4 regions of the Neobacillus sp. S1115 genome follow, and region 3 is predicted to be linked to each of the others. Evidence: riboswitches for the same ligand, from Rfam matches in the RefSeq annotation. Region 3 holds a riboswitch; each other region holds the start of a gene.
The links. Region 3 has a riboswitch for cyclic di-GMP ahead of ACZ5B7_RS06115 (anti-repressor SinI family protein). Riboswitches for the same ligand answer to the same signal wherever they lie in the genome.
Positions count from the first base shown of each region.

Region 1: another riboswitch for cyclic di-GMP. It lies ahead of ACZ5B7_RS15665 (hypothetical protein); the one in region 3 lies ahead of ACZ5B7_RS06115 (anti-repressor SinI family protein).
Region 2: another riboswitch for cyclic di-GMP. It lies ahead of ACZ5B7_RS27195 (DMT family transporter); the one in region 3 lies ahead of ACZ5B7_RS06115 (anti-repressor SinI family protein).
Region 4: another riboswitch for cyclic di-GMP. It lies ahead of ACZ5B7_RS28700 (kinetochore Spc7 family protein); the one in region 3 lies ahead of ACZ5B7_RS06115 (anti-repressor SinI family protein).

Region 1 is NZ_AP038275.1:3,219,904-3,227,736, forward strand. It holds gene ACZ5B7_RS15645 (hypothetical protein) at 1-181, opposite strand, end outside; gene ACZ5B7_RS15650 (methyltransferase domain-containing protein) at 214-1,395, opposite strand; gene ACZ5B7_RS15655 (permease) at 1,599-2,492, shown strand; gene ACZ5B7_RS15660 (TIGR03943 family putative permease subunit) at 2,509-3,375, shown strand; gene ACZ5B7_RS15665 (hypothetical protein) at 3,445-3,660, opposite strand; cyclic di-GMP riboswitch class I at 3,689-3,776, opposite strand; gene ACZ5B7_RS15670 (metallophosphoesterase family protein) at 3,911-5,134, opposite strand; gene ACZ5B7_RS15675 (alpha/beta hydrolase) at 5,476-6,351, opposite strand; partial or broken gene ACZ5B7_RS15680 (flavin-containing monooxygenase) at 7,444-7,833, opposite strand, start outside.
Region 2 is NZ_AP038275.1:5,533,182-5,541,014, reverse strand. It holds gene ACZ5B7_RS27205 (aminopeptidase) at 1-512, shown strand, start outside; gene ACZ5B7_RS27200 (NADPH-dependent oxidoreductase) at 669-1,529, shown strand; gene ACZ5B7_RS27195 (DMT family transporter) at 1,612-2,550, opposite strand; cyclic di-GMP riboswitch class I at 2,883-2,978, opposite strand; gene ACZ5B7_RS27190 (OmpA family protein) at 3,058-3,783, opposite strand; gene motA (flagellar motor stator protein MotA) at 3,860-4,651, opposite strand; gene ACZ5B7_RS27180 (YaaR family protein) at 4,755-5,195, shown strand; gene ACZ5B7_RS27175 (flagellar basal body-associated FliL family protein) at 5,220-5,624, shown strand; gene ACZ5B7_RS27170 (flagellar hook-basal body protein) at 5,649-6,500, shown strand; gene ACZ5B7_RS27165 (flagellar hook-basal body protein) at 6,835-7,605, shown strand; gene ACZ5B7_RS27160 (PilZ domain-containing protein) at 7,647-7,833, opposite strand, start outside.
Region 3 is NZ_AP038275.1:1,252,525-1,260,357, reverse strand. It holds gene ACZ5B7_RS06135 (YtxH domain-containing protein) at 1-192, opposite strand, end outside; gene ACZ5B7_RS06130 (DUF1128 domain-containing protein) at 372-596, shown strand; gene map (type I methionyl aminopeptidase) at 631-1,380, opposite strand; gene ACZ5B7_RS06120 (helix-turn-helix domain-containing protein) at 1,652-1,978, shown strand; gene ACZ5B7_RS06115 (anti-repressor SinI family protein) at 2,011-2,184, opposite strand; cyclic di-GMP riboswitch class I at 2,217-2,309, opposite strand; gene ACZ5B7_RS06110 (hypothetical protein) at 2,691-2,816, shown strand; gene ACZ5B7_RS06105 (DnaJ family domain-containing protein) at 2,856-3,230, opposite strand; gene ACZ5B7_RS06100 (hypothetical protein) at 3,364-3,564, shown strand; gene hutH (histidine ammonia-lyase) at 3,601-5,118, opposite strand; gene ACZ5B7_RS06090 (DNA topoisomerase III) at 5,425-7,614, opposite strand; gene ACZ5B7_RS06085 (MDR family MFS transporter) at 7,804-7,833, shown strand, end outside.
Region 4 is NZ_AP038275.1:5,888,969-5,896,801, forward strand. It holds gene ACZ5B7_RS28690 (quinone oxidoreductase family protein) at 1-297, opposite strand, end outside; gene ACZ5B7_RS28695 (HD-GYP domain-containing protein) at 622-1,533, opposite strand; gene ACZ5B7_RS28700 (kinetochore Spc7 family protein) at 1,622-2,314, opposite strand; cyclic di-GMP riboswitch class I at 2,375-2,461, opposite strand; gene ACZ5B7_RS28705 (cadherin domain-containing protein) at 2,645-7,153, opposite strand; gene ACZ5B7_RS28710 (hypothetical protein) at 7,726-7,833, shown strand, end outside.

The DNA of each region.
Region 1 (7,833 bases), 2.0 Mb from region 3:
GTTTTCCGCCCTGTTTAACCCCATAAATATCAAAATCGCAATCAAACATTTCCTTTTTAACAGCGACTGCATCATCATCCGCCACACATGTCTTGATCTCTTCTGAAAGCAATTCCACTGTCAGATTATTTTCATAGATATCTCTTAATTTCCGATAACCTTTTAGGGCATTGGATTTCAACCATGACTCCCCCTTCCTTATAAATGAAGCTTTTATTCTGGACGGTCTTTCAGGCTGTTGTACTTTACAATCGGTCCGAGGTGACAGAACTGGCCGGCTGCCTGCTCGATTAGCAGCTCTGCCTCTCCGTATGTCCCGGCAGGAAGAATGTCCAACTGACGATACCCCATATTACCATAGCAATAGACGAGCAGAAAATCATTCGTTTCCCAAACTTCAAATCGATACATAAACCAGTGGTTGGGTACAGCCAAATACTGTCCAGATTGAAATGTTTTCTCTCCTAGTCGGTGGAAGGCAAACTCTGCATTCACCGTGGTATAGGATTGGCCAGCCTCTAATATAAGCGGCTGATTTTTCGAATATAGGTGTTCCATCCCTTCCAAAGTGGAAAGTCTTGTTTCTTTTTTTGTCGCTACGATGACAGGAGATTGCTTTTTTGTTCTAAAATCATAATAGTCGATGATTTCACTGTCACTCCATTGTACATGGAGATTGGCTTCTTTCAGTAAATTTGCCCACTTTCCGACATCTGCCGGGCTCTCCAATCGCTCACAAGAGAGATAAGTTCCGTTCGGGGTTAAAAAGAAGTCAACTATTTGTAAATACCAGCTGTCACCAAACGTTGGTTTTTCCTTCAGGTGATCAGGCAGTGACCAATATTTTTGAATGAAAATGGGTCCCATAATCTCATGAAAACTGCGTACCGAAATAATCATATCAAAAGAATGCTTAGAAAAATGGTCGAGGAGCTCCATAAAGCCGATTTGATAAAAACTCACGTTTGAGAGCCCTAATTGCTTGGCCAACTGCCGGGCACACTGGATTCCGTTTTCCGACTGGTCGACTCCGACGATTTCCGCATCAGGAAAAAGCTGTGCATACCAGCATGCCGACAATCCATTATCACACCCGATTTCCAAAATTCTCTTTGGCTTTAATTGCTTTTGCTGGCTTACCCAGGTGAGCAATGATTTGTGAAAGGACATCGTCCACGATTCTGCCGCTAAACTAAATGGCAGGGTTTGATTCTTCACATCATATATGTTCCCTTTCCTTTTGCGGGAAATAAGCGGTTCCAGTTCCTCCGCCAAGACGGAATCTACAGCAGTGACGTGCTTCCAAAAGGCGAGCTTGCTTTTGCATTCTTTGATTCCGAGTGAATTAAAATAGTCGTCAATATTAGGTTTCTTTTGTTTCGTCTCAATTGACATACAATAATCTCCAGTTTACCTAAATTATTACTTAATATTAAGACCAGGTTATAATAACATTTAGTTTTATGATAATAGGTTTTTGTGATTTTTTCAAAAGATTTATTAATTCGGTTAAGAAATTTCCCACTTCTGGAAACGAAAAACATTATCATTTGCCATTATTTCTGTTATAATTTTGTATGTTTTTTAACTGAGGCTTCATTACAGGAGGATCTCCTATGAATCAATTGTTACAATTAAACACGATATTTATTAGTATAATAATAGAAGCAATTCCTTTTATTGTGATCGGCGCGTTTGTTGCGGCACTGATCGAAGTGTTTGTTTCGGAGAATATGATTGTCCGCATCATGCCGAAAAATAAGATTCTTTCGGTGATAACTGCTAGTTTCGTAGGCGCAATTTTTCCAGGCTGTGAATGCGGAATTGTTCCCATTACGAAAAGATTAGTCGAAAAAGGTGTGGCCCTTCCCGCCGCGATTTCGTTTATGCTCACCGGACCAATTATCAATCCGATCGTTCTTTTTTCAACGTACATCGCCTTTGGCAATAGCTGGACGATGGTTTGGTATCGTGCCGGGTTTGCCATCGTGGTTTCGATTTTAGTTGGGATTGTTCTTTCTTTCGTGGTTAAGACGAACCAGTTAAGGCTGAATGCGGATGAACATGTTCATGTCCATGACCATTCGAAACAAAATACGAAGCAAAAGTTGGTCAGCGTGATCACTCATACCATCGATGAATTTTTCCACGTCGGGAAGTACTTGGTGATGGGTTCGTTAATCGCTTCAGCGATGCAAACATTTATTCCGACTTCTACGTTAGCGGCACTTGGACATTCCAAAGTAGCGGGTGTTCTTGTCATGATGGCGCTGGCGTTCATTTTATCAATTTGTTCTGAAGCGGATGCGTTTGTTGCTTCGTCTTTCAGAAACACATTTTCACAAAGTTCAATTGTGACATTCTTGGTGTTTGGTGCAATGGTTGATATCAAGAACCTGCTGATGATGTTCGGAACGTTCAAGCCAAAATTCGTCATCCTGCTTGTTTCGTTAATTTCAGCATTCGTATTTATCGGTTCACTATTACTGTAAAGGAGGAGGGAAGAAAATGTTTCGCGTCGTGATTTTATTATTGTTTACCAACTTGTTTTTCTATTTGCATTTATCAGGAAACATTTCGAAGTATATTAATATGAAGTATTCCTTTCTTTCCTACAGTATGATTTATGCCCTATTCTTCCTGACTATTGTAGAAGGAATCAGATGGTACATTAAAGAGAAAAAATCAGAGATAGAATTGGAATGTCATGAATGCCATCACGATCATTCACATGACCATAAAAAGCCTTCTTTTAGAAAAAAGTTAAAAAGAACGGTTTCGTATACGATGATTGTTCTTCCCGCTTTGACAGGTGTGTTTTTGCCGGTAGCGACCCTAGATTCACAATTAGTTAATGCCAAAGGATTTAGTTTTCCTACGTTAGAGGACGGGGCCGACCGTTATGGCATGCATCAAATATTAAATCCCGACATGAGTAAATTTATGGGCCAGGATGCATTTACGGATTTAGTCAAAAAGGAATTCAAATCGTATAAAGGAAATGACCATATTACCTTAACAGATGAGGACTATTTAAAAGGTCTGGAAGTCATCTACAATTTTTCCGGGGAATTTGTTGGGAAAACCATGACGATGAAGGGTTTTTCATATAACGGTCCGGGGTTAAATGGCAACCAAATCTTTTTATTCCGATTTGGGATTATTCACTGTATTGCTGACTCTGGTGTGTTCGGAATGATGATTCAATTTCCTGAAAATGTCCACATCCCAAATGATCAGTGGTACGAAGTAACGGGAACGATGGACACGATGTATTATCAACCTTTTAAAATGAAAATCCCTATTTTAAAAGTGACGGATTATAAAATCATTGAGCAGCCAAAAGATGCTTATGTTTATAGGAATAGTTTTTAATATAAAAAAGAAAGCTCCAAGCACTTTAAAAAGTCCTTGGAGCTTTCTTTTTCGAGTGGCTTCTGTGCTCTAGTCAGAAAAGACGGAGTGGAAAAACGCCTTTCTTCTATCGTAGCGTTCTAAGGCAACCAAAAATAACCTTCTTTTCAACAATTCATTTTCTAACAATTTATAATTTTTGTCGGCCATTTTTAGTAAAGCGGTAATGTACCCCTCTATAATATTTTCATCACTAAGTTCCACCACATCCATTTCAAGTTCGTTGTCATAAGCAAGTGTAGTCAAATGAAATCCCCCTAAAATATCTACTATTTTAGGCAGCTCAGCCATCCTAGTTTCATCGAACCCTTAGACCTGTAGCTTTGCGTCCCAATCTTTCGAGTGGTTTGCCTTTATCTAAATAAACTAATTATTTTAATTATATTACATTATTTTCAAATATTACATACCAAAAATCAGAAAGATGCATGGGGACGGTTCTTATGCCTCATATTTGCTAGAAATTGAGGCGTGAGAACCGTCCCTATGCTTCATTTTAAAATTTGCTTTTGATCACTTTTTCTTTCTTTTTGCTTTCATCTATCGGCGCAGGCGCAGTACTTTGGTCATTGGCAGTCAAATCGATGCCATAATCTTTAGCAAACACCATATGAGTTTCCACAAGAACGTCCTTCGTGTTTTCATCTAAATTGAAAACTCTGGCACCGCGCAATCTATTTCGGTCAGCCCCTGGTAGGCCGTATGCGCCAAAACCTGTGCTGCCGGAATAGCCAAGTAAGATTCCATAATAATTACCCATATAAGTATTGACATGGTCGTGTCCACAGAAGACCCCTTTGACATCCCCTCTTTCCAGCATGGCTGAAAACATTCCGCTGTTGATTGGCCCCGGGCATTCCTCTTCATTTCTTTCGCCCACAATATTGTGTTTAATTAAGGCCTTCGCGTGATGGGCGTCCGTTCTTCCGTCAACACTTCCAAACCACATAAATCTGTGCTCCCAAAGCGGTATATGAATAAATACTAGCGATGGAACTTTATGCCCCCATTGCTGTTCCAGTTTTTTTGACATCTCATAATACCAGCTGACTTGGTTCATACGGAGCCAATCCCATGTCGGGTATCCTTGAAAATCTTGACCCGCAATCGTTTGAGGAGCATATCTTCCACTGTCAAGCAGCCAGAGGTTGAACGCCGCATCCGTCCCTTTTGAATTTTTGATAAGAAGATTCATGTTACCAGTACCTGTAATGTCTTTTACCCCAGGTGTGTTCATATTGTATCGGTAAGACATATAAATACCCAGCATATCTTCCTCATTTAGGCCGCTTTTTGGAGTGGAATCCTCATCATGATTTCCGTATGTAATGGCCCACTTAATCCCTCTTTGCTCCATCGGCTGGGCCACATTGTTGATGGCTTGTTCCATTTCGCTAGGAGTGTCACAGCCCCCAGTGATGTTGTCTCCGTTAAGGACTACAAAATCCGGTTTCTCTGTATCAAGGACTTTTTCCATCAGCTGTATGGTACGGCGGTCAATATTTTCATCATCCTGTGTATCATTAAACTGAACAATCTTGAATTTGCCGTCTGGATTAAATTGAAGCTTCATATCATCATTTAATTCGGCATAGGCTGTCCCAGTAAACAAATCTTTTGGAAGGCCAGCTGCTCCTAATGTTAATGCAAGTGTACCTATACCTCCGATTTTGATAAATTTCCTTCTGTCCATCTCTTTTTGTGAATCCAGATTACTCATAACAAAACCTCCTCTAGTTTTTTAAGTTCACAGTTTAAAAAATATATCTATTACTAACATAGCAAGGAGATTTTAATTCTCTGTATAGGTTATGTAAATTGTTGATTATAAATTGGTAAAGAATTCTAGACAAAGATAATTCACCTAATGATTATGAAAAAATCCATTAAAAAGAATCGAAAAAAATCACACCAAAATTCAGGTGCTAATAGAAAACAGAGTAGCCACTGATAGGACCACCCTGTTTTCATTTGATTATTTTAAGGTCAATTTTACAATGGTTTAATTAAATATATGTTCTTCCAGTTTTGATTTAGCCTCCTAAAAAATCTGCAATATATCTATCTAGTTTTTATAGCATTAAATGCATCCTTCAAGGCATTGGCTGCCTGGTTGATGGCGTTATGCGCTTCCGTCAGCACACCTGGCATCCAGAAGAAACCGTGAATCATTCCGTCATAGCGCGTCACTTCCACCGGTACACCTGCTGCTTTCAGCCGTTCCGCATAGGCTTCCCCTTCATCGCGCAACGGATCAAAGCCTGCCGAAATCACCAGCGCTGGCGGAAGTCCGCTTAAATCCTCTGCCAATAATGGCGAAGCATACGGATTTTGGCCATCCTCTTCATTAGGAAGATAATGATTCCAGAACCAGACCATTGTATTTTTTGTTAAAAAGTAACCCTCTGCATTATCACGATAAGAGTCCGTGTCATAAGCGTGATTGGTAACTGGATAGATGAGCATTTGATAGGCAAATGAAGGGCCTCCCTGTTCACGAGCCATCAAGGCCACAACCGCTGCAAGGTTTCCGCCCGCACTGTCACCTCCTACTGCAATACGCTCAGCGTCTACTTGAATCTCGGCAGCATTTTCCGCCACCCAATTAGCTGCAGCATACGAATCCTCAGCAGCAGTCGGGAATTTGTTCTCAGGTGCCAATCGGTAATCGACAGAAACGACGACACAACCCGCCCTGTTTGCCAACATCCGGCAAGGCACGTCAACAGTATCCAGGTTGCCGATGACCCAGCCTCCGCCATGGTAGTAAACCAATGCTGGGAATGGCCCTTCACCCGCCGGCGTGTAAATGCGGACAGGGATTTCCCCTCCCTGTACCGGAATGGTCCTGTTTTCTACTTTGGCTACCTCTTCAGGCGCACCTGCTAAAAGACTAAAATCACCCATCCTAGCTTGTTCAGGGGTAAGCTGCTCCATAGGAGGGGCACCGGCGGACTCTAATTGCTTTAAAATAAACCACGCTTGCGGATCAATATTTGACTTAAAAAAACCCTCCTTTATTTTGCTATCATCTTGGTTATCACGTGCTAGCACGGAGGTAAACCCTTCATAGCCTCTTGCTGCAACATCATCACAAATTAATCGATATAGCCCGACTCCTCCGGCAAAGGCAAGGAATCCGCGCGGCTTACCGTCGATATTCGCACCCATGTACCAGGAATCTGTTTTAGTTAGCAGAGACATGTCGGCAATGGCGCGGCATTGCTGGCTCCAAAATACTTCCGCCTCTTCAGTGGCTTCAAATGCTTCCAAATGATGCTCACGAAGATAATCAATGCAATCGGCAACCCAATCCACATGCTGCTCAATCGAAACCATCATGTTGCTTAGTACCGATGGGCTTTGCGGACCGGTTAGCATAAACATGTTCGGGAATCCGGAAGTGGCTAGTCCAAGATAGGTCTTCAACTCGGCGCCGTCTGCCCACTTATCCTTGAGCGAGACATCGTTTTTTCCACGAATATCAATTTTAAATAAAGGTCCTGTCATGGCATCAAAACCAGTCGCAAACACAAGGACATCTAATTCATACTCGTTGTCTGTCGTCTTGATTCCATCTGCTGTAATTTCCATAATTGGCGCTGCCTTAATATCAACAAGTGAGACATTTTCTCGGTTGTAGGTTTCAAAATAGTTGGTATCTATGATAGGTCGTTTAGTAGCGTAGTAGTAGGTCGGCATTAACTTTTGTGCTACTTCGGGGTCATGAACAATTTGCTTAATCTTGGAGCGGATAAAGGATGCGGCTGTTTCATTCGACTCTGGGAGCAAAGCTATATCATTGTAATTGTAGGTAAGTGTAAATAGGCCGCCCTCCTGCCAGGCTTTTTCATATAATCGTTCCCGTTCTTCAGGGCTATCCTCGAGAGCAGACCGCATCCGAGGACCATATGGTACACCGTGCTGCGAGTAACGCATTTGCTGTTTAATCACATCATAACTTTCCCAAGTCTTCCGAATTTCCTCTGCCTCAAGTGGATGGTTTTGCGCCGGGCAGCTATATTGCGGTGTCCGTTGAAAAACAGTGAGGTGTCCCGCCTCTTTTGCTATAACCGGGATTGCTTGAATGCCACTTGAACCAGTTCCGATCACCCCGACACGCTTGCCGCTAAAGTCCACCTTCTTGTGCGGCCATCTTCCCGTGTGGTACATCTCTCCTTTGAAACTGTCCAAACCCTTAATTTTCGGGATGTTAGAAGAAGAAAGACAGCCTAATGCGGTGATAAAGTATTCAGCTGCGACTAAAGTGCCATCATCCATCCGGATCTCCCAGTTTCGGGTTTGTTCATTGTAGCGGGCGGCTGTAATCCTTGTGTTGAACTGAATGTCGCGCCTTAGGTCCAGTTTATCTGCCACAAAATTTATGTAGCTTAAGATTTCCGGCTGCTCGGCATATCT
Region 2 (7,833 bases), 2.0 Mb from region 3:
AAGGGCGCGAGGTCCTGATTGAGAAGGACGGGTATAGCTTATCTTTCTCTATTGAAGGGCGTAATGGGGTTCCGAGCACAGGCATGTATTTGAATAAAGGTGAGTCCGGGAACCTACCTTCAGGTGAGGCTTACATTGCTCCTGTTGAAGGAAGTGCGCGTGGTCAAATTCTGATTGATGGTTCGTTGGCGGGAATCGGCCGTTTGGAAACGCCGGTCTTATTAACCCTTGAAGAAGGGCGTATTGTGAATGCTGAAGGGGATGACGCTGGCAGATTATTGGAGATTCTGGGAGACGGAGATGGAAGATGTTTGGCCGAATTCGGAATCGGTACCAATGACAAAGCCCGCATCACAGGAGTTGTACTGGAAGACGAAAAAGTCTACGGCACCATCCACGTCGCCTTCGGCAGCAACAACACCTTCGGCGGCACCATCTCAGCCGGCGTCCACATCGACGGCGTCGTCAAAAACCCAGCCTTCTACATCGACGGCAAACAAATCATAATATAAAGTGATGCATGGGGACGGTTCTCGTGCATCATTTCGCAGTGACGGAGGCAATGAATGGGGGCATGAGCCCATTCTGATAAAACGGTAATTCATTAAAGTAAGGCAGGGGGATTTTCCATTTCTCTCTGCCATTTTTTCAACAGGGGGTATGTTTTCATGCTGCAAGAGAAGATTTCTAGTAGGTTGGCATTAGAGGGAATTAAACTTTCAAAAGATTTGATTAACGAAACGATTGAAGTACTTACAGCCCATGAATCTGTACGAGGTTTTCTTCCGAATCCGCTTCCGGAGGGGGCTTTGCAGGCTATTACTACTGCCGCACGAAGCGCCCCAACCTCTTCCAATCTTCAGGCATACAGCATAATCGTGGTAAAGGATGAGCAAAGAAAGAGCAGGTTAGCTGCATTATCGGGAAACCAAAGTTTCATCAAGGAAGCACCCGTTTTTCTCATCTTTTGTGCAGATATCTTCCGATTAAAATATGTTACTGAAAGACAGGGCTATACGTTTTCTGCCAAGACGCTAGAAATGTTTTTGCTTTCATCCGTAGACGCTGCTTTAGCGCTGCAAAATGCTTTAGTAGCGGCTGAATCTTTGGGACTCGGTAGTGTCCCGGTAGGGTCTATTCGGAACAATCCAAAGGAAGTTATGGCGGAACTAGGTTTACCGGAGGGTGTTTATGCAGTCGCAGGTTTAGCGATCGGTTTCGAGAAAGAGGGGATGAGAAGGGGTGTAAAACCACGGCTTCCTGAACAAGTCACGGTTCATGCTGAAACTTATTCAATAGAAGAAATTGATACTTATTTGAATGAATATGATCAAATTATGATTTCAAGGAGAACGTATGATGGAAGAAGGGTCTCTTTGGCGGGAGAACCTGAAAAGCACGGGATGGATTACGGATGGTGCGAACACACGGCACGAAGATGCACAAGACCGGAAACCATCGCGGCCTCAGCAAGCTTACGAGAAAACCTAAAACAAATTCTTGAACAAAACGGCTTTTCCTTTAAATAAACATGAAGCACGGGGACGGTTCTGATGCCTCACTATTATGAGGCACAAGAACCGTCCCCATGCATCAAAAACCCCTGTGAGCTTAGGCCCCGGGGGTTTCGTTTATGTGGAAGTTTTCGTTTTCAGCTGCTTTCTGCATTGGCGGGGCGGCTTTTTGTTTTTTGCTCATGAAGAAGAAGACGCCGAGCAGGACGAGGAGGCCGCCGGCGATTTGCCAGCCTGATAGTCGCTCTCCGAGTAAGATGACAGCCAAAATGGTGCTGCCGACTGGTTCGCCGAGAATACTCATCGAAATGGTTGTCGCGTTCACATAGTTTAATAGCCAGTTATTAATTACATGGCTAAGGCTCGGAACGATGGCTAGCAGTAGGAAAATCCCCCATTCCTTCGGTGGATAATCGAGAAACGGCACTCCGGCCCACAGATTATAAACAACAAGCACAATCCCCGCACAGAGGAACACGCTAAAGCTGTATATCCAGTGGGATACATTTTTCACGACGGTTTGCCCGATAAATAAATAACCGACCACCGCGATAACGCTGAAAAAGGAGAGAAGATCGCCACGGATGGCATCAGCGCTTAAACCGAAGTCTCCCCAGCCAATCATCATTGCTCCGATGATTGCAATCCCCATTGTGGCCAGTGCGGAAGCAGTCGTTCTTTCTTTAAAAAGAAAAAATCCGCCTACCAGCGAAATAATCGGCTGCAGTGCGAGAATGATGGTCGAGCTTGCAACCGTGGTTAACTTTAACGAGCCGAACCAAAGAACAAAATGCAGGGCCAGAAAAACTCCGGAGAAAAAGAGCATGGCGCCATTCTTTGGACTCACTTTTTTAAACTCCTTGCGTTTCACCCAGACCATCGGTGCCAATAACAAACTGGCAAACAACATTCGGTACATACTTAAAATTGAAGCTGGCGCGTCGGACCATTTCACAAAGATAGCCGAAAACGATATGGCAATAATGGATATAGTGAGCGCCAGGCTTATGGATTTTGAACTTATAGATTGTTTCATTGCTGCTTCCTTCCTTGATGGTGTTTTGAATGAACTCTCACAAATCTATTACTATTATCGCAGATATTGTTCGAAATTCGTAGACCTTTATTTTCCATGTCCAAAACCAATCAAGGGGGGAATTAATTCTCAACAATAACTATTTAATCTCATTTTATGGTAAGTAATCTTTTGTTCGAGCTTGCACTGCAACTCATAGTCAAGACAGTCTGCAAGCAACAGCTCATGGTAATTCACCCTAAACAAGTGCCACTCTTTTTTGAATTTAGCTAATAATGTATTCATTCCATTTTCAACCCCTTTTCTATTGTCATAAATCGCAGGAGTCCGTATTCGGGAGCTGGCTAGCATGGTGATCGGAATGACCAATGACCTTAGCCCCTGTAGCTTTGCGTCGCCATTTTTCAATGGGTTTGCCTTTTCGTACGATTTATGGATTTACTACTATTTTGACGATGAACAACTTGTCTCAGCAAGTGTTTTCCCGTTTTTTATATTGGGAAAAAATTATTCTTGGACTTTTAGAATCATGATATCTACCCGCCGGTTGGCCTGCCGGTGCTCTCCTGTGTCATTCGGATACAACGGCTTTTGCTCGCCAAAGCCGGCAAATTGTAATTTATCAGAAGAGATGCCATTTTGCTCGAAAAAGTAAAGAACGGACAAAGCACGGGCAGACGACAATTCCCAGTTCGACCTGAATCTGCCCCCAGTAATCGGGACATTATCCGTGTGGCCCTCAATGCTGATAGGGTTTTGCACTCCTTTAATCAAATCCAGCAAGTCACCCAAAATTGCAGGGGAATTTCCCTTCAATTCGGCGCTGCCGGACTCAAACAAAATGACATCCTTAAGGGAAAGTTTGATTCCCTTAGGCTCGTCTTGAACGGTGATGACCTTCTCCAAGCCGCGTGCCTCGATATAGCTTTGAATATTCTCCATCAGGCTATGCAATTTTTCATTCTCTTCCTGTTTCTCTTCTTCGCCGGCAGTTTTTTCGAGCGGCTTCACCGCAGGCGAACTGGCATTTTCTTTTAAAATCAAACTGCTTCCTTTGCCGCTCAAAGCTGAATTCATCGAAACCATGATTTGCTGCAACTTTTCGGAATTGATACTGCTCGAAGCAAATAGGACGATAAACAAAGCAAGCAGCAGGGTCAAAAGGTCCGCGTAAGGAATTAACCAGCTTTCGTCCATATGCTCTTCATTATCTTGCAGTCTCCGCCTCCTCACCGTTCTATTCCTCCTTTCTTACAAGATATCCTAGTCAAAACGCAGCCTCTATTTTTCCAGGGTTGAACTCACAGTCTTACAGACTCTCAACCTCTTTCACAACCATTTCCTCCTGTTTCAAACGTGCCTTTGTTGGCAAATAAACAGCAAGCTTTCGTTCAATCAATTTAGGTGTTATCCCTTCCTGGATGGCAAGGAGTCCCTCCATCATCATCAATTTCAGGTCCTGCTCTTTTTTCGCTATGCGCTTCAGTTTATTGGAGATCGGATGCCACAGGACATATCCAGAAAAAATCCCTAGAAGCGTTGCGATAAAGGCGGCGGCAATCGAGTGTCCGAGTTTGTCCATGTCCTGAAGATTTCCGAGCGCCGCAATTAAACCAACCACAGCACCCAAAACGCCTAGTGTCGGCGCGTACGTCCCCGCCTGGCTGAAGACGAGGCTGCCGGCCTTGTGCCGTTCTGCCGCTGCTTCCAGTTCACTGAACAAGATTTCCTCCATTTGGTCCCGGTCACTGCCGTCAATAATCATTTCAAGGCCATTTTTTAAAAAAGGATCCTCGACGGACTCGGCGATTTCCTCCAATGCGAGTACGCCTTCGCGTCTAGCCACCATCGACCACTCCACCATCATCTCGATGACTTCGTCTTGGCTCGGCAGCTTTGGCTCAACAAAAGCAATTTTCAACAGCATCGGAATTTTTTTTATTTCACTTATGGGAAATGCGACAAACAAGGCAGAGATCGTTCCACCAAAAATAATTATAAAGGCGGCGGGGTTCGCCAACGCTTCAAACGACGCGCCTTTTAATACCATCCCTACACCGATAGAAACGATAGCCAGAATCAAACCGATAAATGTCGTCATAAATTTCTCCTTTTCTAATGATTGCTAAAATTAATAATTTATTGTAATTTAGTTTTACAAATATCGACAATCACAAACTTAAGCGTTTGGAAGGTGTTTTCCCTTGAAAGTTAGTAACGGATTTGGTGTCACAAACGAAAAAATGTTTTTTCCAAAAGAAACGAAGCAAGCTGAATCATCCTCATTCCAACAGATTTTGACAGATTCAAAGACCAATTTGGTAAAAGAGCAGCTAAGCTCCCTTTTAGATGGGATTCAAAAGCAAGGGGAGCGATTGGTTCAGTCACGAACGGCTGCTGATCTTCAAAAATATAAGAAATTAATTCAATCCTTTTTGCAGGAAGTTGTAAAAAATGGCCTCTCTTTAGAAATAACGGATTCTTTCACGTCAATGAATAGGGGGAGGAGACTAAAAATTATTAAAGAGATTGATAGAAATTTGTTGGAGCTGTCGAAGGAAATTTTAGAAAAAGAGGATGCAAATATTCAATTGCTTAATAAGATAGGGGAAATCAAAGGCCTGTTAATCGACCTCTATCTGTAATTTTGACACCAAAGGATGAAAATAATGAAAAAAATCCTAACGCTAAGTGTAGTTCTTGTGTTATTCATCGCGGGCGGTCTTTTTTACTATCAATATCAAAAAAATAACCCTGCCAGCTCACAGGATAAGACGCTGGATCAGCTCGCTAATCAGACCATTCAAACGAAGCAAATCAGCACCAACCTTAATTCGGAAAACCTAATTCAAGTTCAGTTTTCGATTGAAATGGATTCCAAGAAAACGTTGAAGCAATCAGAAAAAATAAAGCCAATCATCGAAAGTGACATTATCAAGATTTTGTCTAAATCAAATAAAGACGATTTTAAGGATATTGCTGCCTTCGAAGGAAAAATCAAAGACAAGCTTAACGAGCGGTTCTCTGATGGAAAAATTATGAACGTTTATACAACGGAACTGTTGATTCAGTAAAATTTTTAAAAAAGGAGAATGACGATGCTTAGAGGGATCGACACGGCGGCGTCCGGCATGATTGCCTTGCAAAGAAGGCAGGAGGCATTGACGAATAACTTAGCCAATATTGAAACGCCAGGCTATAAAAAAGTGGATACAACCTTACGTTCTTTCCCGGAGGTTTTGCTTGAGCGGATTCATGACTCTGGGAATGGCAATGGCTCGAATCCGACAGGCTTCTCCTTGGTTGGGTCGCTGCAGCAGGGGGTCTATGCACAGGAAAATATCTCGAGCTTTATGCAGGGGGACCTTGTGAGCACAGACAATCCTTTAGACATGGCCATTGATGACCGAGCTTTGACGGTGCAAAATGGGCAAAAGCCTGGTGCGTTTTTCGCTGTCGAGAACGGTGCTGGTGAAGTCCGCTATATCCGAAACGGCAGGTTCACGGTGGATGAGGCGGGACAGCTTCGCACAACGGAAGGATATGCGGTGCTAAACCCTAATGGCCATCCAGTTCGGACGAGTGCGGAATTGGCCGGCGGTGATGTTTCTGTTAGTGCGGACGGGGAGATTATTCTTTATCCGGATGACCTTTCTAGGAGGACGGTTCTGGATCGGATTGGGCTTGTTTTGATCCAAAATCCTAATGACCTGATCAAGGAAGGAAACGGTCTGTTCAAGCTGCAGGGAGGCGGAAACCCACCGCCGTTATTGACCGAATTGCCGGCCGGTGTGCAACTGCGTCATAAGATGATTGAAAAATCGAATGTCGACCCTACGATGACAATGACGAACATGATGGAAAACGTCCGTATTTACGAAGCTAATCAGAAGGTTTTGCAGGCTTATGACAAGTCTTTGGAGCTGTTAAATTCGATTGGTAGAGTGTAATTTACACTGGTTTCTAACGAGTTTTACGGGGATTTTTTATGAAGGACGGATCATGTCGCGGTAAGCAGGGAAATGTCCTTCATCGGGCTTATGAAGGCCAAAACTAGTCGCGGCAAGTAGGGAAATGTCCTTCATCGGGTTTATGAAGGCCAAAACGAATCGTGGCAATCGGGGAAATGTCCTTCATCGAGGATATGAAGGCCAAAACGAGTCGTGGCAGGCAAGAAAATGTCCTTCATCGAGGTTATGAAGGACAAACGGGGCCGTGACAATCAAAAAAATGTCCTTCATCCTCGCGCCCCTCATGGACACACAAGCAAAGGAGATGAATCTCATGAATACATCGCTATATATCGCCACAAGCGGCTTAAATGCCTATCAGAAAAAGTTAGATACGATCGCCAATAATATGGCCAATGCCGAAACTACCGGATTCAAAAAAAGAGAGGCATCCTTCGAAGAAAACTTGGCGATTTCCATCGATAATCAGAAGGCTGCCAATCGCGAAGTCGGCAGATTGACCCCAAACGGGATCCGCACAGGCTTTGGGGTGCACATCACTGCAGCACAGTTGAATTTGGAACAGGGGGCAGCCAAAGCCACCAACAACCCTTTGGATTTTATGATCAATGGAAAAGGATTTTTTCAAGTGGGGAAAGGGAACGATGTGTTCTATACCCGTAACGGGTCATTCCAGCAGGGCCCGACAGGGAATGGCACATACCGGTTGGTAAACGCAGACGGCTGTTACCTTATGGACAGAAACGGGGCCCCGGTGGAAATCCCAGAAGGAGCCGCATTTTCCGTTAATGAAAATGGCGTTATTTCGCCGACGAACCGGCAGATAGCGGTTGTGGACTTTGTGAATCCTCAGCAATTAATCCACCAAGGTGGAAATGTCTATCGGTTTACAGGTGGAGCGAATGAAGTGCTAGGTAATCCGGCTGCGCAAATTCGTCAGGGCTATCTTGAAGCATCCAATGTCGACTTGAGCAAAGAAATTACGGACATGCTGACAACACAGCGCGGCTTCCAGTTTAATTCCCGATCCATTTCCTTCGCCGATCAAATGATGGGGATTGCTAATGGGATTATTAGAAGTTAATCTTTACAAAAAAAGAGCCGTTTTCCGCGGCTCTTTTCCAGTTAAATCACGATTTTTTCTTTACTTTTCTCCCAGAGGACCTTAAATAGCTTTTGTTCTGTTTTTTCATCTAGCGGATGAAAATGAACCCCGTATTCATAAAAATCATTTTCCAAAATCTTTCTTCTGCGGATCTGACCGGTCAGTGTGAAGGATTCCCGCAAGAAGGCAAACTCGATCGTTATTTCA
Region 3 (7,833 bases):
AATAATTTTCTCTGCCGTTTCCTTTACCTTCCCGACCATTTCACCCGGATGCCGGACAATATGGGACACCTTTCCGGAAACTCTGCCCACGTGTTCTTTCATAATTCGCCGGGTTTGTTTATCGAACATACTGACCGCTCCGCCAGCAATGGCTCCAATGAGCATTCCCTGCCAAAATTTATTCTTTGTCATCTTAACCTCTCCTTGCTTAATCATAAAAATGAATGAAAATTATTCCAATGATTTTTCCTATCATTTATTTTGCTTTATCTAGAGAGGGTATGCAAGTCTGACCCTAATTTTTCTATGTTGACATCATTCAGTGAACATGAAAAGATGGACATATGAATTCCGAAAGGGTGACCGCGAAAATGGATTTATCGTTGAAGTCGGTAGAAAATGTTGAATATATGATTGAGCAAATTAAAGAGAAGTTAAAGGTTTTGAATCTAGGCGCAATTAAACCTTCCCATTTTGATGAGGAAATGTATGAAGAGTTGAAAGAGATTTATGAAATGGTAATGAAAAAGAATTCCTTCAGCCCTAATGAAATGCAGGCTCTAGTTGAAGAATTGGGAAACTTGCGTAAAAAATAAAAACAGACCTCGAATGAGATCTGTTTTTTATTTTTTAATCTTGATCAGTTAAAATGATCGGGCCATCTTTGGTGATGGCGATTGTGTGCTCATATTGGGCGGAATAGGTGCTATCGACGGTCCTTGCTGTCCATCCGTTTGAATCCATTTTGGTGAATAATAATCCGATATTCACCATTGGCTCAATCGTAAATACCATTCCCTCTTTAATTCTTGGGCCTTTACCTGGCAAACCGTAATGCGGTACATCCGGCTTTTCATGAATCACTGCTCCAATCCCATGTCCGATAAAGTCGCGGACAACCGAGAGTCCTTCACTTTCCACATAAGTCTGAATGGCATGACCAATATCGCCAATCCGGTTGCCTGGAACCGCTTGTTCAATTCCCTTGTACAAGGCTTCCTTTGTGACTTTTAACAAATGCTTAGTCTCTTCGGAAACCTCGCCAACTGCGTAAGACCATGCTGAATCAGCCAAGGCTCCGTTGTAATTAACAACCATATCAATCGTGACGATGTCCCCTTCCTGCAATGGTTCTTTGCGCGGGAAGCCATGGCAGATTTCATCGTTAATACTTGCGCATGTTGCGTATTCGTAGCCCTTATAACCTTTTTGTTCCGGAGTGGCATTATGCTTTTTTAAAAATCCCTCTACAAACTGGTCAATTTCCCAAGTGGTAATCCCTGGCATCATCATTTTTGCAATTTCTTTGTGACAGGCAGCGAGGATTTCCCCTGCCTTTTTCATTGCTTCGATTTCTCGTTGTGACTTTAAGACAATCATGTAATGTTCCCCTGCCTTTTTGAATAAATTCTTTTGTCTGGAGACCTATTTGTGCGAATGCTGGTATATAAAAAACGATTACTATATGACATTTTTGGCAACACTTTAATATTAACGCTAACGGACTTATTTTTCAAAACTACTTTCTCAATGTAAAAATTAATTATGCAAATTTCGATAATTTGCCATATTCCTTTGTTCTTAATATGGTACTCTCAAATTCTTTTTGATAGAATGATGTTATAAATTATTTTTAGGTGTGTGAGAATCCATGATAGGTGACCGCGTAAAGAAATTCCGCCAAGAGAAGAAGATGTCACTTTCTGAACTAGCAGAGCAGGCAGGTGTTGCAAAATCCTATTTAAGCTCGCTTGAGAGAAACCTTCAAAAAAATCCGTCCATACAGTTTCTTGAAAAGATTGCCGGTGTATTAAACATTCCGGTTGAGCATTTAATACATGAGCAGATTGACAAGACGGCATTGGACAATGATTGGATGAATTTAGTAAAGGAAGCCATGACCTCCGGTGTTTCAAAAGATCAATTCCGCGAGTTCTTGGAATTCAATAAATGGCGGAACAATCAAAGCAACAGCTAATATGAGCAAAAATAAAGCACCCTACAGAATGCTTAATTCTTGTAGGATGCTTTTTGCTTTTGATATGTATGAAACTGTTCAGATTTGTTGTTACCGCTAAGGAAATTTCTTATTTCCTCTACCGACAATCCAATTTTCTTAGCTTCCATAATTAGTGTCAACCAATCTCTGTCAATCTTCTCCATCTGCTCTATCCCCATCTTCATTTTAACAACCCCCTAAAATACTTACCCGTATTTCAGGCAGCCCGGCCATCATAGCTTCTCTCTATTTCCACCGTAGATCCTCGGCTTTGCGTCCCTGACTTTCACCAGGTTTGCCTTTTCTGAAATTTCCTATTTATTATTAGTCCTTAAATTCTAGGCCTAAATTCACATTATTATTTAGTAAGTTCATTATATCTAGTCCTTTTTTAACATAGTGTTAGTTTTTGTCAGCGTTTTTCATATTCTGAACCTCCTTGTTAGACAAATTTAGTCAAGTTTCCGCAACTTTTCCTTCAATTTCCATCCCTTTAAAGCGGAATATAAAAATAATAGAGCATTTGAAGTCGAATATTCTCCTAATTTGTGGGAAGAAAATTTTTCCTTCTTTATTTTTGGCTCTGATTTTATGACGAAAACATTTGTCTAATTTGTGACGATTAGCATATAATATTAACAACATAATAATATACAGAATATTGTTAATATTCAAATAGAGGTGATAGGCTTTGACCATTATTCATGTGTTAAACTTTTCAATCCCCATTGCTTTTATGGTATTTGCGGGTTATTTCTTAGACCGCATGTGCAAGCCTGCCAAATTAGAAGAAAAAGCTGGTGAAGAGGAATTGTAAAAATTCTCTCCTCGCCAGCTTTTTTTGGCTAATCAGAATTTATTTAAACCGTTTTTCTACCTTTTGTTCGTAATTTTTAAAAATGGACGAATTTGTTTTCGCCCCTCGTTTTGACATCAATTGATTAAAGCGAAGAAGCTTTTCATTTAACTTTTTTTGCAAATCTTCCTTCTTACCGCTGTCGTCACATTTTTTGATGAGATCCTCGATGGTCATCATCTCTTTGCGTAAATGGTTTTCTTCTTCTGAAAAGCCTGCATTTTTCATGATTTTGTAAGCCATGCGCAGTTCTTCTGGAATACCTGATAAATCTTCAAGCTTCAGCGGTTTTCCATATCCAGGAAGATTTTCAAATTCCCCATCTTTGTATGCTTTTTTAATCCGATCTTCTGAGACAATATGAAACATATCCATGTTATTGCCCTCCTTTTTTAGCATACTCACTAGATTTATTATAACAAAGGTCCATTTTGGTTGAAAAATAAATCGGTAATGATTTCAGCTTTATTGGGGCATGCTACAAGCGATAACGAAAGGAGTGTTAGACTTGGCACGTGGAGAACATTTTAATCATAAAAACAAAAACCATCCGGGTGAATTCCCAAAGAACACCATGACCGCGAGTCATGCTGAGCAGGCAATTGGTGATGAAGAATTTATTGTCACCCAGGAGGCCTTTAAAAATAGAATTGAGGAAGAGGACACGCGGCAGGATACCGCCCGCCTGCTTCCTGAGCAGACAGAGTAAAAGGCGTGAAGAGTTTTCACGCCTTTTTACTCTGTTTTATTTTTCGAAGCTTAATTTCTTCATAAACTGAGAAAATTCCACAGTTTTCAGCCATTCTGCCAGTCTTTCGATATCCTTCGAGAAGATGCGGTCCTGCTTAATGGATGCCACCTGCTCCCGGCCTTTTTCATAGAAGTTCTTCGTATGGGTCGCCATTTTCTCTACACCGCGATATTCGACGGCCTGCATGGCGCAAATCATCTCAATCGCAAGGACCCTGCGAGTGTTTTGGATGATTTGATGTGCATGCCTTGATGCTATCGTCCCCATGCTGACATGATCCTCTTGGTTTGCCGATGATGGAATGGAATCCACACTAGCTGGATGTGCCAAAGTTTTATTTTCTGAAACAAGTGCAGCCGCTGCATACTGCATAATCATTGCCCCTGATTGCAGGCCTGGCTGCGGGCTTAAAAACGGCGGCAGATCGCTTAATTGCGGATTAACTAACCGTTCCACACGACGTTCCGAAATATTAGCAAGCTCTGCTACTGCGATTTTCATAAAGTCCATTGCAAAAGCAATTGGCTGCCCGTGGAAGTTTCCACCGGAAATGACCTTTTCTCCATCATCAAAAATTAGTGGATTGTCAGTCGCCGCGTTCATTTCGATTTCCAGCTTTTCTTTTACATAATCAAGCGCTTGCCAGGAAGCTCCTTGAACCTGCGGGATGCAGCGAAGAGAATAAGCATCCTGAACCCTCAGTTCTCCCTGCATCGTTGTTAATAAGCTGTCACTCAAATAGCGGCGAATTCTTGCTGCTGTATCAATCTGCTGCTGGTAGCCTCTGGCCACTTGAACCTCTTCTGCAAAAGCATCGAGAATTCCATTTAACCCTTCAATCGTCATGGAAGCAATCAGTTCGCTCTCAAAAGCAAGCTGCTCTGCTTCTAGGTATCCGACGACCCCCATAGCTGTCATGGCTTGCGTTCCGTTAATGAGAGCAAGACCTTCTTTAGCCTCAAGTGTTAGTGGGAAAAGACCTTCCTGCTGAAGTGCAATGCCTGCTTCCACACGCTCGCCTTTATAGAATACTTCGCCTTCACCTACAACAACTAATGCCAAATGGGATAATGGCGCCAAATCCCCGCTAGCCCCTAGTGAACCCTGCTGCGGAATAACCGGAATAATGTCTTTGTTAGCCAGCTCAATCAGTCTTTCAATGACTACCGGACGAATGCCTGAGTAACCTTTTAACAGGGCATTGGCACGAAGTACGACCATTGCTTTTGACACCACTTCTGGGAATGGCTCCCCGACTCCACAGGCATGCGAGCGGATTAAATTCAACTGCAGATCCTGCACATGTTCTTTATCGATAAGTACATCGCTGAACTTTCCAAACCCGGTATTGATTCCATAAACCACTCTACGCTCAGAAACAATTCGTTCCACCGCTTCCCTGCTTTTGGCTGCTGCCTCCATGCTTTGTTCCGAAGCGCCAACCTTTTGGCCGCGGTACAATACTTCCTTCATTTGCTCCAATGTTAGACTGTTACCTGTTAATGTGATCATTTCTCTCCACTCCTCTATTACTTTAGTAAGATAAAGAAAGAGGCTGGATTCCATTTCTGATTAGATTTGGAATCCAGCCTCTTTAATAAACGTTATAAAATTTTGAACGGTTCTTCGGCGCTGCCTCATGATTTTCCACCCATTCTAAAAATTATTATTAGTTTGATAATATTTTATGTGACAGATACCTTGCCTGTCAACAAAATTTTCTGAATTTTAGCACATTATCACTTTAGCAGGATAATGAATGAAAGAGGCTATTCATAAAGAAATTCAATCTTCATGAATAGCCCCATAAGTATGGTGTTAATCAAACTTCAACCCTTTTAACGCGTCAGCCAACGCACTATTCAAAGGTCCTTCATCTTTGTCCTGGTTCTTTAAATATTTTTGTACTGTCCGTTTATCCACTTTTCCGACGGATTCTTTTTTCCGGCGTTCCTGGAAAACAGAAAGTTTCTCACGATATCCACATTTACATGCGAAGATTTGGCCCTCACCCTCGCCACGCAGCTCAAGTTTTTTATGGCATTGTGGACAGCGCGCGTTTGTAACACGTGAGACATTTTTACGATGCCCACATTCCCGATCTTGGCAAACGAGCATTTTTCCCTTTTTGCCATTCACTTCAAGCATTGGTTTTCCACAGTCAGGACAATTTTTTGTAGAAATATTATCGTGCTTATATTTTTTATTACTTGCTTTAATTTCAGCCACGATTTCTTTCGTGTAGTTTTTCATTTGGCTGATAAACACTTCTTTTTTCAACTTGCCATGCGCAATTTGATCAAGCTTTTGTTCCCACTCCGCTGTTAAAGCAGGGGATTTTAGCTCTTCCGGCACTAAATCCAGCAATTGCCGGCCTTTGGAAGTAATATGAATGTCTTTGCCTCGTTTTTCGATTAAGAACGAGTTGAATAGCTTTTCAATAATGTCGGCTCGTGTTGCAACAGTTCCCAGTCCACCCGTAGATTTTAATGTTTCTGCGAGGTGTTTATTGGTTGTTTCCATGTACTTTACAGGGTTTTCCATTGCCGAAAGTAATGTCGCCTCATTAAATCGAGCTGGCGGATTTGTTTGTCCAGCCGTTTGGGCGATCAGTTTCACAATTAATGTATCGCCTTTTTCGATGCGAGGTAAAATCTGTTCTTTCAAATCATCTGACGCATCGTCATCTTCAAAGCGATTATTGTAAACTTCTTTCCAGCCACTTGAAATAATCGTTTTTCCACGAGCCACGAAGTTCTCATCACCGATTTTGGCTCGCAGCGTTAACTGCTCGTACTCGAATGCCGGGAATAATACCGCTAAGAAACGTTTGACGACTAAATCATAAATTTTACGCTCTTTATCTGTGAAGGCTGAGAAGTTTACATAGCTTTCTGTTGGTATTATCGCATGATGGTCTGATACTTTGCTGTCATCAACAAAAGCTTTAGAAGCTTTAATAGGCTTACTTAAGACCTTATTAGCTAATGGACGATATTCACCTATTGCACATGCTTTCAACCGTTCAGGGAGTGTTCCGACAATGTCAGAAGAAATGTAGCGCGAATCAGTACGAGGATACGTTAAAACTTTATGCTGCTCGTACAGCTTTTGCATAATGTTTAACGTTTCCTTAGCAGAGTAGCCAAAGATTTTATTCGCATCGCGCTGCAATTCTGTTAAGTCATAAAGACCCGGAGAAAAAGATTTCTTAGGCTTTTTCTCAATTTCCGTTACAATAGCGTTTTGTCTGCCAAGCTTTTTGACAATGGCCTCAATTTTTTCTTTATCGAAGCTTCGGCTGTTTCCTTTTGAATCCTGCCAAGTCAGCTTTAGTTGGTTGGATGTTTGGGCTTCAATGCCGTAATAGGATTGCGCTCTGAAGTTTTTGATTTCGTCCTCACGTGCTGCAATTATCGCAACAGTAGGTGTTTGTACACGTCCGCAGTTTAGTTGGGCATTGAACCTAGTCGTTAAAGCACGTGTTGCATTCAGCCCAATATACCAGTCAGCTTCTGAACGTGCGACAGCTGAAGCATATAAATTGTCATAAGACTTGCCAGGCTTCAAGTTTGCAAAACCATCTTTAATCGCTTTATCAGTAACAGATGAGATCCATAGACGTTTAATAGGTTTATTGACTTTTACTTTATCAATAATCCAACGTGCAACTAATTCTCCCTCTCTCCCTGCATCCGTGGCCACGACTATTTCGTTGACATCATTCCTAGTCAGTTGACTCTTAACGGCATTAAATTGTTTCCCGGTCTGCCTAATGACTGTTAACTTCATACGTTCAGGCAGCATTGGCAGGTCTTCTAATTTCCATGTTTTATATTTCACATCATAATCTTCTGGGTCAGCAAGCGTGACAAGGTGTCCTAGTGCCCAGGTAACGATATATTTCTCGCCTTCTAGATACCCATTTCCTTTTTTATTACAATGAAGCACACGTGCAATATCACGTGCGACAGAAGGTTTTTCAGCAATTACAACACTTTTTGCCATTTTTAAAACATCCTTTCAAATTACAGTAAGTTAAATATAGCATACGTCTCTAATGGATTCAGTAATTCCGAAACTTCAACTACATTATTGTTAAACAATGATAGGAAAGCTGTCTCTTTTTTTCTTGTATTCCCTTCCACTTGAATAGTATGATAAATTGGCACGATTTTTGGAAATGGAGATTTTTTAATGCGGATTAGAGATTGGGATACGAATTTA
Region 4 (7,833 bases), 1.6 Mb from region 3:
ATTGGCAAATGGAACATCAGCAAATGCAATACGGTCTCCCGAGCTTATGCCTTGCACCGCTGCTCCTACTTTTTCTACCATTCCGGCACCTTCATAACCTAAAATATAGGGAGGCTCCCCGGCCAGATGATAATTTCCTTTCCTTCTATAAATATCTGCAAAGTTTAGGCCAATTGCATTCATTCTTACAAGAATTTCATCCGGACCGATGACAGGATCCTTTACTTCGCAATATTCCAGGACTTCCGGACCTCCAAATGTATTAAAAACAAGTGCTTTCATATATAAATACCTCATCTCTAGGGTTAATTTAGAAAGGCGGTCATACTAACGTGAGACAATATAATTAAAACTATATTGTTATCTCTATAATTACGAACCAGTTCATTTTTAAAATCACTTTCTTTTATTGTTAGCATAAATAGGTCGGTATATCTACTACTTAAAAAGAACTTGTCTCAGTATGGCCGTAAACAATGGCGGATGGGTGAAAACCTCTGAAGAGGATTCGGATTAGCACCAAGACATGGAGGCGGTTTTCTTGTTTCATCACAAGTAAACCGCCCCCTCCTTCGCGCTTTTTCAACTTTGAGCGGGGCTCTACCCCCGTTTTTCAAAAGATTAGTCAATTCGTCCTTCTTCTTTTAATATTTGTTCGAAGGCCCACACCACTTCTGTATCATAATGAGAGCCAGCCAGTCTCTTAAGTTCATCTATTGCAATTTGTTCTTTAGATGCTTTCCTATAAGCACGATCTTCTGTCATTGCATCGAATGTATCGCTCACTGCGATAATTCTTGCTTCCAAAAGAATCTCATCTCCGCTTAATCCATAAGGGTAGCCACTGCCATTTAGCCTTTCATGATGCTGTTCAATAATTGGAGCCAACTCCTGATAATAAGAGTTTTTTATCATTGTTGCTCCATCTATAGGGTGCTTTTTTATAATCTCAAATTCTTCATCCGTTAATCTTCCTGGTTTATTTAAAATCTCAATTGGCACATGAATTTTACCAATGTCATGAAGCACAGCAGCCACAGTTAAATTCTCCAATTGTTCTTTACTTAGTTTTAATTTTTTAGCTATTTTCACAGAATACTTTGCCACTCGATCACTATGCTTATGAGTATATCTATCTTTTAATTCTACTTGTTTCGTAATTTCCATAAGAGAGGATATGTCCTTACTTATATGAACAAAGGTTTGTTCCGTAAACACGCATAATAAGGTTACTTTCGAAAGGGCGGTAAAGTGGATTGGATTTTTAAGACCTCTTGCGGAAAAATAATCTTCAGGACCTAATGTTAACTTTTGATTATCAAGTTCACAAACAACTTGGCCTGATAATAGATAATAAAACTCCAGAGCATTAGCGTTCTCGCTGGGATAAATATAGAACATTCTTCCTTCTTCTATCCCTTGGTGGATAATTTCAACTCCATCCCCTCGAGTTAACAAACTAAATACTCCATTATTTTCGAAATCTACTTTTTCGACAAAAGTTCCTTTTTTGCCAATCATAAATCCTTCCATGGTATCCCGCCTTAATACGAATAAAAACGAGCTCAGGTTCGAACTCGTTTTTATTTTACTATATATTTTTCAGAAATGTGAAATAAATTTAGCAGCCGACTATTCTAATAGGATCAATCCATACCCACTTATCAGCAAAACGGACTAGCTTCCAGCTGCATTCAGCTTGAACACCCTTTTCAGCAGCCTTTTTTATTGTTTCTGCTGACATATTAAGCGTTTTATCATAAATATCAGTAATGGTTTTTTGAAGGTCGCTCGTAAACTTTTCTGTTTTTTCTTGATACTTTTCAGATCTTTTATTTAACTTATCATTTAGTTTACTAATCTTTTCTTCTATCTTTTTTGAATCCTTATTGTCTACTGTTACCAGCTGAAGGGTCGCTTCCATTATATCCTGATTGATTTCATTAATTTTACTATTAATTTTTGCTTGTTCATTTTCAATTTTTGCAGATATTTCCGTTAACTTTTTGTTTAGTTCCTCTTGTTTTTTCGTATCGTTTTGAGCTGCTGCTAAGTCAGACACAACTTTTTCTTTTTCATTTTTTAATTTGATTACTTGATCTCCCTCTTCAATTTTACGAACATCAAGAAGATAATCAGCTTGTAACTTATCAGCCTTTTTTACTGCTTTTTCAATTTCTTCATCGATATCTTTGTTTGTCTTTTCAATTAATTTGATTGCATTTTGAACATCATCACTTTCAGCTGCAAAAGCAGGCGATCCTACTCCTAAGAATATGGCAACTGAAAATAGTATCAAGAAAACTTTTTTCATTATATTACTCCTCTCAACCCTTTTCTTCCAATATAAACACCCAAAAAGACCTATGAAAAATTTGTCAACCTCCTAGCATAGTTGGTTTCAATTTTAGTCCCTATAGCTTTGCGTCTTATCCTTTTAGGTAGGTTGCTATGATTCTTATGGAATGTCTACCATTATTATACAGGGACTAACTACCTAAATCTATGTCTATTTTTGTAATATTTTGCATTTTTGTTAATTATATTTACCTTTATTGTAAAATCATGATTACTTAGGATGTTAAAAAAAAGCTGAATTCAAAGGTTGGAAGAATCTTTTCCCTTTGAAATTCAGCCTTTTAAATTAGTTATTTCTTTGTCTTAATCGCTGCACCATGAATAGTGCTCCTCCGAGCAGAATGAAAAGAATACCAGCAAACAGCCAGTTATACATATTGGTTGAAGTATTCGGTAAATCTGATTCTTTCTTTTTAACTGCTAGGTCATTAGGATGGAAGACGGCATAGGTGCTAAAGTGATTAGTCATGGCCTTAATCATACCATTTTCATATACTCCGCCTACTAATTCCCATGCCTTCTTACCTGTGTTCCAATAGTAAACCTTCAATTCTTCAGGATGATCAACGCCATCAGTTGGATAGGCAAGTTCTATTTCATGATCAAACTGGCTGATAATTTGATCTCCCCTTTTAATCGTGAAATCATAAACAGCACTCACCGCCAAATTAGATGAAGGAAGCTGCGCTGGATTTTTGTCTAGTTTCTCCAAACTAAACGTAAGGTCTTCCCCTTTAGCAAAGTTAGCAGCTGGGATTGAGAGTTGGACATCATTTTTCAAAATATTGATCACTGCATGTCTATTGATTAATGTTTCTAGTTGCTCACCTGTAAATTTAATGGTATTTATCTCATCGAGATTCTGCTTTAACTCTACAACGAGTGCTCCATTATCATCAACCAGGTTGACTTGATCATCTGATACAGTTCCTGTTATCCCATTTTTTGCAGTAACGGCAGGGACAACCTTCTGCAAACGAGTCACCGTAACAGTATAGACTGCTTTTTGACCATTTTGAGCCGTTACTTCAATTGCAATCGTGTTTTTCCCGGCGTTCAAGGCGATATCATCACTTGCTTGACCGCTCGTCACTTGTTTCCCATTAATTTTTACTGTTGCATTCGCATTTGCTGTAGCCGGAGTTAGATTAATCGTCTTCACACTTTCCCCGACCATCATAGAATATCGAGTCGTCTCCGGTTTAAATGCAGGATCTAGGTTGCCTTTGCTGCTTGTTAATTGGCTAAGGGTGGTATCACTTGAAAGAATATGGACTGTAACCGTTTGAACGGCAGTATACTTCCCATCGTTCACATAAATCGTCAGTGTGTGCACAGCTTTTGCTGCCGCATCTAAAAGAGAAGCCTTTGCTAACGTGATTTCGCCAGTCGCTTCATTCACTACAAAGATTCCTTTGTCATTTCCGGATGCAATCGAATACAAGGCAGCATCTCCATCAGCATCACTTGCCGTAATGGTACCTATACTTAATCCGTTTGCGGACTTTTCATCAATTGTAAAATCCGCATCCGCTGAAACTGGTGGATTATCATTCAGATTCGTTAAGTTGATCTTCACGTCTGAGGTTGCTTCATGTGTTCCATCACTGACCTGTACCTTTAATGTAAAACTTTGGACTTTTTCATAATCCAGCTGGCTGCTGTCTGCCACTGTTATTTTTCCAGTAGACGCATCCATTGCGAACGCTCCTGCATTATTTCCTGTTACGATACTGTAATGCAGCTGATCTCCATCAGCATCCGTTCCGCGAACGATACCAGCAGTTGCTCCGTTTGTCGAATTTTCATCAATAGTGAATATCTCGTCGTTTAATGCAGGAATATTATCATTCAAATTCGTTAGGTTGACTGTTATGCTTGTCTCCGCTGTATGTGCACCATCACTGGCTTGGACGGTAAACGTAAAGCCTTGAACCGTTTCATAATCCAGTTTGGACTGGTCGGCAACCGTGATTTTTCCAGTTGCAGAATCAATGGCAAAAGCATTTTCTTCATTTCCAGAGACGATTCTGAAGCTAAGCTGGTCGTTATCCGCATCATTAGCTGTTACAATTCCAACCATTGTTCCGTTAGCCGTATTTTCATTCGTTTGGAAAAATAATGCTGACCCTGCAACCGGTGAATTGTCATTCAAATTGTTTAAGTTGATTGTCACAGTGGTATCTGTTGTATTCGTAGCATCGCTTACTTGGACAGTTAAGTTAAAGCTTTGAACCGTTTCATAATCCAGTTTGCTAGAATCGACTACTGTCACTGCACCACTGCTTGGGTCAATGGTAAAAGCGCCAGCTTCGTTTCCGGAAGTGATGCTATAGGTAAAATGACTGTCAGCATCCGCATCTGTTGCGTTTACCGTTCCAACCAGTGATCCGTTTGCTGTATTCTCGTCAAGGCTCTTTGTAAATCCTTGCGGTACAGGGTGGTTGTCATTTAGATCATTGATATGAATCGTAATGGTGGCAATGTCTGTTGCAGTATTATTGCTTATTAATGCCCTTAATAATGAGTAGGGCGAAGCCAACGTATTTTGCTCATCACTGGCTTTTACCTTTAACTCATAGGATGTTTTCGTTTCGTAATCCAGTTTACTGCTATCGGCAACGATAATGTCTCCAGTCATAGAATTAATCGTGAAGGCACCTAATTCATTGCCTGAGATGATACTGTAATTTAGTTGATCTCCATCAGCATCACTACCGATGACCCTTCCAATCCAGGTTCCAAATACGGCGTTTTCATCAACATGGAATACCGCATTGTTCATAACCGGCGAATTGTCGTTTACATTAATTAAGTAGACCCCTGCGGTTGTATCAGCTGTATGTGTTCCGTCACTTACTTGGACGGTTAGTGTATAATTTTTTACCGTTTCAAAATCTAGTTTACTAGAATCCGCTACCGTAATTTCACCGGTATTCGAGTTAATGATAAAAGCACCTGCTTCGTTTCCAGCCGTAATCGAGTAGGATAACCGGCTTCCCGCATCCCCGTCCGATGCTGTTACTGTTCCAACCGTCGTACCATTAGGCGTATTTTCATTCATGAACACGTTAAAGCCAGCCGGTATCGGATTATGGTCATTCACATCATTCACTTGGATTGTCACTTTTGAAGTAACAGAATCAGTTTGATCACTAACTTGAATGGTTAATTCATAAGAATGAATATTTTCATAGTCTAATAATCTTTCATCAGCTACAGTGATGTCTCCGCTTTGATTGATCTCGAAAGCGCCGGTGTCATTCCCACTAATAATTCTGTAGTTCAGACCATCCCCATCGATATCGGTTGAAGGAACCCTGCCAACTAATGTTCCCTGAGACGCATTTTCATTAACTGAAAAAGAACTATTTGATGTAACAGGCGGATTATTCCGTTTCACAACAATGGTATAAGTCGTGGTAGTTCCGTCTTGGGCAGTAACCTCAACAGGAATCGTGTTATCTCCTTTATTTAGGTGAATCGGCGCCGTCTGCTGCCCGCTTATAACAGGACTGCCGACAACGTTTACTGTTGCATTCGAATCAGCTGCTACTGGTGTGAAAGAAATGCTGTCAGTAAGATTTGGTACACGGATGCTATAATTCTTTATTGATTCATTAAACACTGGGTTCAATGTCCCTGTGCTGGCTGTTAAATTACTTAGATTTCCATTACTGGATTGTGCTTTATTGACAGTTACCGTATAGGTTTTTGTTGTTCCATCTTCTGCCGTAACGATTATAGTAATTGGATTTGATCCTACATCTAAGTGAATCGGCTGACTGACAGTACCACTGTTCACAACTTGTCCATTTACCGTTATCGTTGCATGTGAATCGGCAGCCGTTGGGGTTACCTGGATGTTTTCCACGGCGTTCCCGACAAATGCTGTGTAATCTGTTGTTGGTGCTGAAAAAACTGGCTGCAATGTTGCTGCATTTAATGTTACATTGCTTAAATCAGCATTTTTAGATTTTTCAGGAGTCATGAGTCCTTGGACACCAAATACGGAAACACGTCCTATACTATATTCCGCCACGTAAATTTTTGTCCCATTGAAAGCTACTTGAATCGGATTGAATAATGGTCCACTCCCTGTATTATTCCAGACTGTTTTAAATTCACCATCTGAATTAAACACTTGGACACGACTATTACCAAAATCCCCTACATAAATATTATTGGAAGAATCGGCAGCAAGTCCGTATGGTGCTTGAAACTGACCGTTTTGAACTCCTGTACTCCCCCATTGCTTGATTAATGTCCCCGTAGGGCTGAACTTTTGAATTCGATTATTAGATATATCACTTACAAAAATATGACCTTCAGAATCCACTGCCACTCCAGCTGGGGAAGAAGAGCTTCCTGTATTAAACGTCTTTAGAAGGTTTCCGTTTGAAGTAAACTTTTGGATTTGCTGATTGTACATTTCTGCCACATAGATATTATTATTTGCATCAATTGCAAGTCCCCATGGCTCACCCGAGGCACCCCATTGTGCAATTTGATGATCAGATGAATCAAATTTCATAATCATATTAGAGCAACTATCCGCAACATATATATGATCTTCTGAATCAATTGCCAATCCAGAAGGGCAACCAATAGTAGAAATCCCCTTTGAAAACTCCCCATTCTGATTAAATTTTACGATTCGTCCATTATATATTTCTGATACATAAATTTCCCCTTTTGAATTTTTGGCAATTCCATAAGGGGATTGGAGTGTTCCGTTATCACCAATAAATTGAAGGAACTCCGGTCCCCCCGTCGTCTCCGCCTTTGCCTTCATTACACTTGGGCTCCAAGGTAGAAAACTGGAAAATATTAAGAGAAAACAGAGAATCAAAACACCTATTTTATGTATATGTATTTTTCCTTTCGAACTTCCCATTCATTTCATTCTCCTCTTTATTAAATAGATAAATAGACTGATTTCTTGCTAGAAATTTAGAAGAACTGCGGTCAATTGCCTCCTATCTAATAATTCCTGTATAATTCATTCAATTTTTTAAAAAGTGTCGAAAATTATCGCAATTCGTTGAAAATTATACCACGTTAAACGTGACTTTAGACACATTTATTTAGTGTTTTTATACATTTTTTTCAAAAAGCGGTAATATTCTTATCTCTGTTTTCTTACTTTTTGTTTTATTAATGATCCGGTCTAAAAAGAAGCATTTATATTTTAAATTGATCATTAATCCCAGTATTGTATGCCTGTCCATTAGGGAAACCAGTTGTTTCTACGTCTCACAAAACTCTATCAATCTTCCAAAAAATTCAGCATGACAGGCATGGGTAATAAGTACCAAACCCCTATTTATGTTAAAATATATTTACATATAATGGGGGATTTTGTTAATGAAGAAAGCATTAGTGCAATTACAGAGTGATCTAAGGTTTTTGACATATTTAAACAATTTTAATAGGGAATATTTTCAGGATTTAGGTGCAGGCGACTATGTTGGA